DNA from 3 places in the Solibacillus sp. FSL K6-1523 genome. Region 2 is predicted to be linked to each of the others. Evidence: riboswitches for the same ligand, from Rfam matches in the RefSeq annotation. Region 2 holds a riboswitch; each other region holds the start of a gene.
The links. A riboswitch is a leader RNA that binds a small molecule or an ion and turns the genes downstream of it on or off. The one in region 2 is predicted to bind thiamine pyrophosphate.
Positions count from the first base shown of each region.

Region 1 (4,291 bases), 1.3 Mb from region 2:
AACAATGGCAACCTAAAGATATTTTAGTGACATTCCGCATGTATCAATTAAACTTCGACGGACAAGATGATCGCGTTTATAAAGAATATTGGGATAAATATGCTGTTCGTTTTATTGAAAGAGATGTTTAAGTTTTAAAATAAAGGGGACCAATTGTTATTAATGTTGCACTTCAGCTAACGAATGGCTTTAGTGCAACAATAGTTTATAGGGTTAATAAGCATGTTATACTTTGTAGATTACATAATTCATTTTAGGAAGGTGTAGCATATGTCTAATTGTTGTAATACATAGGAACAAACTTCTGAAAATAATCGTTCTGAATTGTGTCCGTCTTGTAATTTAAAAGGTAAAAAATTAAACATCATTACATTAAAATCAATGCTAAAACCAGCGATTTTAAGTACATTGGATGCAAATTTACTTCATTATTTTTGTGCATCAAAAGATTGTGATGTCGTTTATTTTGATTCAAATAAAAAAACGTATGTCACATCTGAAATTAAGGTTCCTGTTCATCAAAAAAGTGATTCCTTTGATACGCCTGTTTGCTATTGCTTCGGTTGGACAAAGGAAAAAATTAACCAATATGTTGATGAAGGGCATACCCCTAATCCGTTAGAACAAATTCGTGAAAATATGAAAGCTGACCGATGTGGTTGTGAGATAAACAATCCTCAAGGTAGTTGCTGTTTGGGGAATGTGACAAACTATGTAAAAACGCTTTAGGATTAGCTTCTACTTTCTCCAAACTATATAAAATTGCGGAAAAATAGTTTGGAGAAATCAACTAATAAATGCGCCCCTTTGTAATTGTCCAACCCTCACACCAACAACAATTTCCATTGAATTTCGTCCACATTTTCGATTTTAGTAAAATTCCCTTCCATTTTAATCAAATATTGATTATTGTTATACTATTCGTTTAACTTAATTTATCCGGGGTTCAAACCCCTGGATAAATTAAGTTAAGCCCCGGCGGATGTCACAGATTTTTTGGATGAGTTTTTCGAGCAAGCCCGAAAAAAATCTGGACGCAATTACGCCGAGGCGTAATTGATATAGAAAGAGAGAAGGAATATTTATGCAGAAGTATAAAGGCGAAATTTTGATGCTCATAACGGCCGTCATGTGGGGGAGCGGTTTCATTGGGATGGCAGTCGGCTTAGAATATTGGACCGTCTTTCAACTAATGGCGGGTCGCTTTTTATTAGCGTCCATTATTTTAAGTATTATTTTTTATAAAAAGTTGAAATTAATTACGAAAAGTGTTCTTTGGAAAGGTGCTGTACTTGGTGCGATCTTATTTGGCGCATTTACATTGCAAACGATGGGGCTGGAGTACACGACACCATCGAAAAATGCTTTTTTAACCGCATTAAATGTCATTATTGTGCCGATTATTGCGTATGTCATTTATAAACGCCGTATTGATCGTTTCGAATTTATCGCTGCTGGCATGGCAATCGTCGGAATTGGCTTTTTATCGCTACAAGACTCGCTCACAATTAACTTTGGCGATTTCCTGTCTATTTTATGTGCAGTTGGTTTTGCTTTTGATATTTTCTATACGAATGTTTTCGTTAAAACAGAGGATGCACTTGCTTTAACAATCGTTCAGTTTTATACGGCAACGATTTTAAGTATGATTTCATTACTTGCACTTGGTGAGGTGCCAACTACATATTCTACGGAAGGAATTTACATCATTCTTTACTTAGCGGTTTTCTGTACAGCGGTTGCGTATGTGTGCCAAAATATTGGAATGCAATATGCCAATCCAACAAAGTCTGCAATTATTCTATCAACGGAAGCTTTATTCGGTACGATGTTTTCGGTATGGTTATTAAGCGAGATTTTAACGGGTCGCATGTGGATTGGTTGTGTGTTAATTTTTGTTGCCATTATATTCGCTGAGGTCAAGCCAACCTTTAGAAGAAAAAAAGTATATGTCTAATGAATTGAAAAAGATGAAATACGTGCCATTTCGCATAAAATTATCTAGTATTCGTACTTTATTCGCGTATAGATGACAAGATTTTAAAGTGAAAAATCGGAAAACTAGATAAATTAAGCTTGACCAATGCAGTCGTTATCGTTACGATAGGCATTGAAAAGTTCATAGACTAAAAATGTAGGGGTGCTAGTGTTGCTAGCTGAGAAAGTGTTCCATGGAGAGGCTTACCCTTTGAACCTGAACTGGTTAATACCGGCGGAGGAAACATTGTCATGTAGATTGTTATGTCATTGATTTCGTATAACTATCTGTTGCTTGTTTAACGCTCGGTGCATATTGTACCGGGCGTTTTTTACATTTTTCTATGGTAATTTTCATTCTGATACAAATAAAAGGAGGAATTTACATGTGGAAATGGTTAAGTATTATTGGCATGACATTGCTTTTAGTCGGCTGTCAGCAAAATGCGAAAACGGGAGATTCAGATTTAACGAAAGTTCAAGTAGTGCTTGATTGGACACCAAATACGAATCATACGGGCTTATACGTCGCGCAGGAAAAAGGCTATTTTGAGGAAGCAGGGCTAGATGTTGAAATTATTCAACCAGGTGATGCTGGTGCAGATCAGCTTGTTGCAACAGGCAAAGCACAGTTTGGCATTAGTGCACAAGAATCTGTTACACAGGCACGTTTACAAGGTGTCCCACTCGTTTCCATTGCAGCGATTATTCAGCACAATACATCAGGCTTTGCATCACTAAAGGAAACAGGCATTGAAACGCCAAAAGATTTTGAAGGAAAAACATACGGTGGATGGGGTTCACCAATTGAACAGGCCATTATTAAAACGGTTATGGAAATGGCAGATGGAGATGTCAATAAAGTAGACATTATTAATGCAGGTAATGCAGACTTTTTCAATATGATGAAACAAAACATTGATTTTGCATGGATGTACTACGGCTGGACAGGCATTGAAGCCGAGTTACGTGGGCAAGCTATTGATATGCTTTATTTAACGGATTATGCGAAAGAATTGGATTATTATACACCGGTCATTATTGCGAATGAAAAATACATTGCCAAGGAAGACGAAACGGTTCGCGCCTTTATGCAAGCGGTAACTAAAGGCTATGAACTAGCGATTAACGAACCGGAAGAAGCGGCAAGTATGCTATTAAAAGCAGTGCCAGAATTAGATGAAGATTTAGTTGTGAACAGTGCAATTTGGTTAGCAGATCAATACCAAGCAGATGCAAAACAGTGGGGCATTCAATCATTGGAAGTTTGGGAAAACTACGCGAATTGGATGTTCGAAAATCAATTAATTGAAAAAGAACTTGATGCTGAAAAAGCATTTACAAATCAATTTTTATCGGAGGAATAAAAAATGGCGAACAGTTTAGTAAGTATTCAAATTATCCCGAAAACAGAGCGTTATGAGGATGTCATTCCATATGTCGATGCAGCAATTGCGATGATTGATGCATCAGGCATTGTTTACAGAGTAGGTCCACTGGAAACTACAATGGAAGGTGAGCTAACGCAACTTCTACAACTAATCGAAAAGATGAATGAAAAAATGGTGGAAATGGGTGCAATCAGCGTCATTTCTCAAGTGAAAATATTTTATAACCCACAAGGCGCAGCGATTGAAACATTAACAGGGAAATACGATTAAATGGACTTTTTGAAAAAATATAGTGTTACAGTAGGCTTTTTAATTAGCTTACTACTCATCGTAGAAATTGCAGTGCGATTACTTGATTTACCAACATGGCTTTTCCCAGCACCATCCATCGTAATAATAGAGCTCTTCCAAACGTCGGGTGAACTGTTACCACATGTTATGGCAACGGTTAAGCTAACATTTATCGGATTAATTGCTGGTAGTGTACTCGGTTTTATTGTGGGGATTTTATTACATCTACTGCCGATTGTCCATAAGATTGGCTATCCATTAATCCTTATTTCACAAAATATCCCGACGCTTGTACTTGCGCCGCTATTAATCATTTGGTTTGGTTTTGGATTGATGCCAAAAGTCGTCATTATTGGGTTAGTCTGTTTCTTCCCAATTGCCATTGCTCTGTTGGATGGGTTACGTCAAACGACACCCGAACTACGACAATATTTCCAAATGGCTGGTGCGACAAAATGGCAGCAATTTTGGAAGCTTGAGCTGCCGTTCGCGATGCCTGCATTATTTTCAGGGTTAAAAATTGCCGCTACTTATAGTGTGATGGGTGCAGTCATTACGGAATGGCTAGGCGCGAAACAGGGAATTGGGGTGTACATGACACTTGCACAATCGGCCTTTCGCACGGATCGCGT
Region 1 is NZ_JBBOSU010000001.1:2,172,292-2,176,582, reverse strand. Features, by position in the region: gene MHI10_RS10345 (GNAT family N-acetyltransferase) at 1-131, shown strand, start outside; partial or broken gene MHI10_RS10340 (putative iron-sulfur cluster-binding metallochaperone) at 271-729, shown strand; gene MHI10_RS10335 (DMT family transporter) at 1,085-1,957, shown strand; TPP riboswitch at 2,127-2,238, shown strand; gene MHI10_RS10330 (ABC transporter substrate-binding protein) at 2,364-3,344, shown strand; gene MHI10_RS10325 (thiamine-binding protein) at 3,348-3,638, shown strand; gene MHI10_RS10320 (ABC transporter permease) at 3,639-4,291, shown strand, end outside.
Region 1: linked by a shared signal. The riboswitch ahead of MHI10_RS10330 (ABC transporter substrate-binding protein) and the one ahead of tenA (thiaminase II) in region 2 are both predicted to bind thiamine pyrophosphate.

Region 2 (4,291 bases):
CTCACTGCTCAATGAAAAGGTTGAGTCATCTTGGAGAAATACCGTATCTACTGCATCCTCACCTTCTAAATGACCACCTTTCATCACTACGCATTGCACACCGAGCTGTAAAATTTCCTCGGCTGCCCCTTGTATATCCGCTGGCGTCGAAATCATCCTACCTGTAAGGACTTCTGCCTCTGGAATATTAGGTGTCAACACAGTTGCTAACGGAATTAGTTTCGTCTTAAGTGCTTCTACCGCTTCCTGCTGTAATAAACTCGCACCGCCCTTTGCAATCATCACTGGATCAACGACGAGCTGTACGTCCATTTGCTGTAAAACTTCTGCAACCGAATCAATAATATCTGCGGAAAATAACATCCCCGTTTTTAGCGCAGTTACAGATAAATCTGCAAATACAGCCTCCATTTGAGCTTGGATAAAATCAGGCGTCGCTGGAAAAATACTCGACACACCTAATGTGTTTTGAGCAGTTAAAGCCGTAATAACCGTCGTTCCGTATACACCGAGCTCTTGAAACGTTTTCAAATCCGCTTGTATACCTGCTCCGCCACTACTATCGGAACCTGCAATCGTCATCACAATATTCATAGTTGCTCCCTCAATGCGGATTTTTCAAGGCCATTTAAAACATTCACTTGTATCGAACCCATATACTGCGCTTCACTACTGGCCTCTGCCGCTATTTGTTTATATTGCTGTAAAACTTGCTGTAAATTTGTTATTTGATCCCCTTCAACACTTAATGCCGCACTACAAATAGCACTTAGTAAACAACCAGACCCTGTAATTTGCGTGATTCGTGCATCGCCGCCATTAATTTGCTCTACTACATGACCATCCGTCACAACATCCGTTTCTCCTGTGGCAATAACAGTTGTATTCCACTTTTTTGCTACTTGCATCGCAACTGCAACCGTATCCATGGTCCCTTCTCCACTGTCGACACCTTTTGACTCCCACTGAACCCCCGCGATTGCTGCCAGTTCACCTACATTACAGCGGATTGCATCAAAACGGATTTGCTCAAGCAATTGCTGAACAATCTTTTTTCGGAATACTGTAGCTCCACCCCCTACTGGATCAAGTACAATCGGAATATTTAACTCATTCGCCTTTTTCCCAGCAATCAACATCGCTTCAAACGTCCATGTATTGATAGTCCCGATATTAATTAACAGGGTATCTGCCATTGCGACCATTTCCGCCACTTCATCCTTATCATCTGCCATGACAGGTGAAGCGCCAATTGCCAACAAGCCATTCGCTGTAAAATTGGCGACCACATAATTCGTTATACAGTGAACGAGCGGTTTTTTCAGGTGAATTTTATGCATAGTCATATTGCGCGACCTCATTTTCCCAATTTTCTAACGTCCAAGGCATTTCCCAAAATTTCCATTCGTAATAACAGCTTTTCACAAAATGTGCTTTAAAAATAGCTATTTTTTCAGGCTGTTCTTTTACATAGCGGTCCATTAACGCTTTTTGGAAGTCAATTGTCGCTTTAAAATCATCCGCGCTATACATCGCAATCCAATCTTCATATAACTTCACACCTGGTTTGGCATCTTTATATTTCTCACCAATTTCCTGATATAACCAAGGACATGGAAACATCGCTGCAAACGCCTCTGCAACATCTCCATTATGTGCAGCATTATACATATGACTCACATAATTATACGCAGCAGGTGCAGGCTCAAATGCTTCTAACTCCTCTTCAGATACAGCTAGTTCAGCAAAGACTGTCCGGTGCAACTCCAGCTCTCCTTCGTGAATAAAGCGCGCCATATCTAAATAATATGCAATGTCATCACTCTGCTCCGCCTTTGAAGCCGCAATTGCTAGTACTTTTGTGTAATGCTTTAAATAATACGCGTCTTGCATCATATAATATTTGAATTTTTCAATTGGAAGCGTCCCATCCACAAGCCCTTTCACAAATGGATGCTCAAAACTCCCTTCCCAATATAAATCTGTTTCTTTTCTTACCTCATCACAAAATGTCATCATTCTTCCTCCTTGTGGTAGGCATAAGAACAAAAAAACGCTTCCATATGCGTATAGCAAAGAAGCGTCTTACTCATTGCTCCCTACGCCAGTATTAACTGAACAGGTTCTAAGGGTCAGGTTTTAACCTTCTCAACGCATAGAGCGTCCCCCCGCTAAAATCAATTACGCCTCGGCGTAATTGCGTCCAGATTTTTTCGAGTTCGCTCGAAAAACACCCTAAAAAAATCTGTGACATCCGCCGGGGGCTTAACTTGATTCAGTTGGGGTTTGAAACCCTTCTGAATCAAGTTAAATATTTACTTGGAAAAACAAAAAGCTCCCCATAAAGGAGAGCTCATGTACAAAAAAATGCGAAATAGACGAATCGCTATGTACTTTGCTCCCTACGCCAGTGTTAACTGAACAGGTTCCAAGAGTCAGGTTTTAACCTTCTCAACGCATAGAGCGTCCCCCCGCAAATATTTTAATTACTTTTATGCTATCATTGTTTCCATTGAATTGCCAATAGTATTTTTATTCCGTCTTTTAGGGAACAGAAGGATCACTAAAAAAACAGGGAATTATTCCATCGTATAACTCAAATTTAATAACACATCCTTAATTTAGAAAGGTGGAGAGAATAGAACGTGTTAAAAAACTTTTATGCAGATTTGCATATCCACATTGGGCGCACAATGAATGGACGCGCAGTAAAAATTACGGGTAGTAAAACATTAACTTTAGCGAATATTTTACAAACAGCTAGTTCGCAAAAGGGGCTTGAATTAATCGGGATTATTGACTGTCATTCACCAGGGGTACTGGAAGAAATGGAGCACTTAATGGCGGAAGGTTCACTTGTACCACTCGCTGAAGGGGGACTGCGATATGAAAATACAACACTCATTTTAGGTTCTGAAATTGAAATTTATGATATGAATTGCCACGGACCAATACATGTTCTCGCTTTTTTCCCGACAATTACGCTCATGAAGGACTTTTCTAATTGGATGCGTGAACATGTTACGAATATAAATTTGAGCTCGCAGCGTATTTATTGTGACGCGAAAACATTGCAACATAAAGTCGTTGAACTCGGCGGCTTGTTCATCCCAGCCCATGTATTTACACCTTTTAAAAGCTTATATGGAAAAGGTGTGCTGCGGAGCTTAACGGAAGTATTTGATCCGACGATGATTGATGCAATTGAACTTGGCCTTAGCTCCGATACCGAGATGGTAAGCAAAATACAGGAGCTTGAACAGTATACATTTGTTACCAACTCCGATGCTCACTCTCTAGGCAAAATGGCGCGGGAATATCAAACATTGCTTTTAGCGGATGCGAATTTTGTAGAGCTGAAAAAAGCACTACACAATATAGATGGTCGAACTGTAGGCGCAAATTATGGGTTACATCCGCTTCTTGGAAAGTATCACCAAACGGTATGCGCCAAGTGTGGTTGTCATGTGCAGGAAGAGACTGAGCAATGTCCTGAATGTGGCAGTAAACAAATTATTAAAGGTGTGGCGACGCGCATTCAGGAACTTTCTTCTGAAAATCATATAACAGAGCGAAAAAGGCCACCCTACATCCATCAAGTACCATTAGATTTCATTCCAGGTATTGGTCCAAAAGTGATGCAAAAATTACTTGCTGCATTTGGTACCGAGATGGATATTATACACCGCACAACCGTTCAGCAATTAGCGACCGTTGTCCCACAAAAAATTGCCGAAAGAATTGATTTAGCGAGAACGGGTCAACTACAATTCGCAGTCGGTGGTGGCGGCGTTTATGGGAAGGTTCAATTCGAATGACTGAATTGAACCTTTTCTTTTTTCACATGGATTAATTCTTTTTCAGCATCTCCACATAATCCTTTGATGTTCTTAATTCTATAGTGAGCGAGCCCTTTCTATAAATCGCTTTTACAATAAAAGGCACCCCACTTATATTTTGAAAACGATAATCTAGTGTGCCATAGGAGACCGTTGCATCTCTTTCTTTCGGTACATAGCCTACATCTAATGAATGATGATGTCTTTCTAACGTGGCAATATGCACTTGATCAACCGCGTTAAAAAGCGTGGACGATGTTTGGCAAATTCCTCCGCCAATCCCCATTACAAGCTTTTTATTAATAATTTCAGGCGCTGGTTGGTAGCCATTTTCTACATCTCTAGGTCCAACATTCAAATTAAAAGAAAAGAAATCACCACTACCGACAATGAGATTGTGAATCGCCTTTGCTGAAAGCTCGATATTTTTATTTCTCCCAGCATTAGAAGTT
Region 2 is NZ_JBBOSU010000001.1:845,873-850,163, reverse strand. Features, by position in the region: gene thiD (bifunctional hydroxymethylpyrimidine kinase/phosphomethylpyrimidine kinase) at 1-594, opposite strand, end outside; gene thiM (hydroxyethylthiazole kinase) at 591-1,346, opposite strand; gene tenA (thiaminase II) at 1,333-2,016, opposite strand; TPP riboswitch at 2,080-2,180, opposite strand; TPP riboswitch at 2,383-2,483, opposite strand; gene MHI10_RS03825 (endonuclease Q family protein) at 2,694-3,818, shown strand; gene MHI10_RS03820 (VanW family protein) at 3,850-4,291, opposite strand, start outside.

Region 3 (4,291 bases), 3.0 Mb from region 2:
ACACGACCATACCAAGAACGGTCAAATATCGCGATTTGACCATGCTGTGGCAACTTACGCCAAAAACGGTGCATATAATGGTAACGAAGCTCGTGTGGTTGTGGGGCTGAAATAGGGTGTACAACTAGGCCTCGTGGGTCGATACGCTCTGTTAAACGTTTAATCGCGCCACCCTTACCAGCTGCATCCATCCCTTCAAAAGCTAAAATTAATCCGATTTTATTATTAAATAAAAACTGTTGCGCATTTAGCATTTCATATTGTAGAACTTTCAACTTTTTCTTGTACATTTTCTTATCTAATTCTAATGATAAATCCAAATCCTTTAATTGCTTCATCTTTTTCATCCTCCCCTTGTTCAACTACTATTAGTTTACTTGAAATTATCTGAATTTGGTAATTTTCGTTCGTTTGTGCTTTTTTACACATATTTCTTTGTAAACGGAAGGATGGTTTTACTTTTTAATATAAATACAAATTGGACATACATTATTTTATTTGAATACCGGTCTTTTCACCTTCTAATTCCACTAGTTTTTATTTAAGTATGCTTCTTACCAATTTATGCTTTTAGCTTTTCAATTATTAGTATTTTCAATGTGCAATTCCCAATCAAAAGTCCATATAAAATAATAAATTACAAAAAAATCGTAACGGCTAAAAAATGCCGTTACGATTTTTATTAGTCTTCTAACATTGTTAAAATAATTGGTTTATCTTTTGTAACAATAATGGAATGCTCAATTTGGGCAACTAATGATTTATCTGGTGTTACGAATGTCCAGCCGTCACCTGATTCCACAATATGCTCTGCTTTTGCCGAGATGAATGGCTCTACTGCAAGGACCATTCCCTCTTTCATAATTGTCGTATCCCATGCGTCGTAATAATTTAAAATATGGTCAGGTGCTTCATGTAAAGATTTACCTAAGCCGTGGCCTGTTAAGTTCATAATAACCGTTAAACCGTGATCGCGTGCTTCGCGTTCTACTGCTTTACCAATTTGGTTTAATTTTGAACCAGCTTTTACTTTTGTAAACGCACGCTCAAGCGCTGATTTTGCTACTGCACATAATTTCTCTTTATCTTCATAGCCTTCACCAACTACGAAAGAAATCCCTGTATCTGCAAAATAGCCGTCTAAAGATCCTGAAACGTCAATATTAACGATGTCACCTTCTTGGATTTTCTTTGAACCTGGAATACCATGTGCTACCTCATGATTAACACTAATACAAGTGTATCCTGGGAAATCATATTCCCCTTTTGGTCCTGAAATGGCTCCTGCTTCCGCAAACATGCGCCCTGCAATTTCATCCAATTCTTTCGTAGTAACACCCGGAACTGTCGCAAGCTTCATCGCCTCACGAATCTCCGCGCATATGCGACCAATCTTTTTAAACGCTTGGATTTCTTCTTGAGTTGTAACAATCATGTTAAACTTCCTTCCTTCTAATAATGTCTACCCTACACTATAACATATATTGCAACATGGCGAAAATTCCTACCTACCAATAAAAAGAGTGTCCCCAATTCGAGACACTCCTCCATTTTTAGTTATTTATTTTATCGATTGTACCGTCAGCTGGATGTTGAACTTTCATTAATTGAAGCTGGGGATTTCCCTTTAATTGAGTCAAACGTTTTTAATAATCTTGGCGCAGTAGTGAATAATAATACCGCTACTATAGCTGTTAAAATCGTTGCTGGTAGCATATACGAAGTGTTATAAATGATTGAATATTTCCATACATTTTCATCACCTGCATATTCCTTAAAGAATACAACACCTGCTATTAGGTGTGCGCTGAATCGTAAAAATCCACCGATGAAAATTCCGATGACAATATAAGTCGTCATTTTCGCTTTGTTTAATGCTTGTGATGCTTCAAGTAATGGTTTGCGTACAATAGCAGCTAACCCCACCACTGTAAAAGCAATACCGTAATCAAGTAGTGCCTGTACCCAATGTGCAATAAAGGCACCGAATGCCATTTGTAAAATCCCAATAATTAACCCTGTTGCCAAACCTGCTACTATGCCCCAACGAATCGCCATTAATACGATAGGTAGCATGACAAAGCTAATGGATCCACCTTGTGCCCACAAGCTAAACGAAAACTGGTCTAACACTAGCCCGATGGCAGCAAAAATTGCAATTTCCACCATCATTAATAATTTCTTTTTGTCCAAAATAAATCTCCTCCTTTTTTCGATGTAAAAAGTGAGAAGGAATAGAAAAAAACGATAGCAGGACAGAGCCTGACTATCGTTTATTAGTCGGTTTCTATCCACATCCCTACGCAAGTGTTAACTTACAGGTTCAAAGAGTCCGTGCATTACGTGCACAATCTCAGCCAACAAATTTGGCACCCCTTGTGGTTACATCTTTTTAATTGTTCAGACTACTCAATTATATCCAGTTGTAGTAAAATTATCAATACTATATTTTTTTGTTACGGCTCGATAACTTAGTACATTTTCGAATATAAAAGTAAAGGAGTTGACCTTTTTGGATAATTCAAAAGGTTTGAGTGCAATTGGCTATTTAAGTATCTTTTTTGCGCCATTCATTGTCCCGTTATTTATATTTTTGGTGAGTAAGGAACAAGTTGTTCGCTCTCATGCCAAACGCGCTTTTATTTCACATTCAGTCCCGTTCGTTTTAGGTATTATATTTTTACTATTATTTGTTTCAGCATCATTTTTCGCATTATATACAACCTCTTTTAATGGAAATACTTTTTTACTTTCCGCAATTATTTTTATTTTGTACCTTCTTCTATTCATTTCCATTGCCATTTGGAACTTAGTGCAAGCCATTAAAGTATTGCGTTAATGTTTTTTAAATTGGACATACTAATTATAAAATCCAATAAAAGAAGCTAAAGGAGTGCTCCATTATGAAGCTAAAAAAAATAATAAAAACCGCCATTAAATATGCACCTATTGTATATCCAATCGTCAGAAAATTAATTGATAATCGATCAAAGTCAAAGCATCTAAAAATGTGAACATAATTGCTGGATACCATTTATATATGCATAAAAAACCATTTTGCACGCCGTCAAAATGGTTTTTCTGTGTTCTTATTTTATAATAATCTCCGTTTTACTATGCCCTTCTTTTAGCTTTTGCACTTGTAATATGGCTGGCATTGCTGCTTTTAATTCGGCAACATGTGAAATGACACCAATTAATCGCCCTGTTTGTTGCAAATCGATTAAAATATCAATCGCTTTTCGGAGTGATTCCTCATCTAATGTTCCGAAGCCTTCATCAATAAACATCGTATCAATGTGGACGCTTCCTTGCACACTTTGAATAACATCCGCCATTCCTAATGCAAGGGCAAGTGAAGCATTGAATTTTTCCCCGCCAGAAAGTGTTTTAACATCGCGCGTTTGCCCTGTATTACTGTCAAATACATCAATGCTTAGTCCACTTTGCGCATTTCCTTCCTTACGTCCCGTTGACTTTAAGAAATATTGACCATTCGATAACACACGCAATCGCTCATTCGCTGCATGTGTCACTTTTTCTAAATAACCAATTTGTGCAAAGCGTTCAAATGAAATTTTCGCTTCATTTTGGCCACGTATGACATCATAAATTTGCTCTACTTGAATTAACTTTTCTTTATATTGCTCAATTTCAGTTGCTACTTTTTGCAGTCGAATTTTCGTTGTTCGGCATTGCTCTACATATGATTCAGCCTGTTTAAAGTCTGCATATAGCTTCTCAAATTGTTCATTCAATTCATTAATTTTCTGCGCCCATGCCGTTAAATCAACAGGTTCTTTCCCTGCTAATTGAGCAGAATCTTCCGCGATTTGAACGGCAATTGTATGCATCTTTTGTCGGAACTCTTCAATTTTTTGACGTATTTGTTGCTGGACTTCCATCGTTAAAATCGAATTTTTATAGCTTGTCTCGTCTGCAAACTCGGCATTTTCTAGCGCTAATAAATATTCTGATTTCGCCTTTGATTCCTCTTGAAGCTGGTCAATTTCCCGCCCCTTAGCATGTTCAAAATTTGCTGCACATGTTTTTTCTTTTAATTGTGCTTGTTGTAGATGTTGGGTAGCTTGGTCAATTTCCCTTTTTAAAGTTTCATGCTTCAATTGCTCCGCCTGTAATGCTGCATTCACTTGTTGCACCGTTGTAAATTGTGGCAGCATCGACTTTTCACTTTGCTCTAGTTTTCCTTGTTCCAGAGCTAATTGCGTATTTACATTCGTTACATAAGTACGCCCTTTATCTATACGAGTTTGCAATGCCTCTAGCTGTT
Region 3 is NZ_JBBOSU010000001.1:3,835,367-3,839,657, forward strand. Features, by position in the region: gene MHI10_RS18525 (polyphosphate kinase 2 family protein) at 1-338, opposite strand, end outside; gene map (type I methionyl aminopeptidase) at 683-1,435, opposite strand; gene thiT (energy-coupled thiamine transporter ThiT) at 1,582-2,193, opposite strand; TPP riboswitch at 2,280-2,387, opposite strand; gene MHI10_RS18540 (hypothetical protein) at 2,513-2,839, shown strand; gene MHI10_RS18550 (SMC family ATPase) at 3,090-4,291, opposite strand, start outside.
Region 3: linked by a shared signal. The riboswitch ahead of thiT (energy-coupled thiamine transporter ThiT) and the one ahead of tenA (thiaminase II) in region 2 are both predicted to bind thiamine pyrophosphate.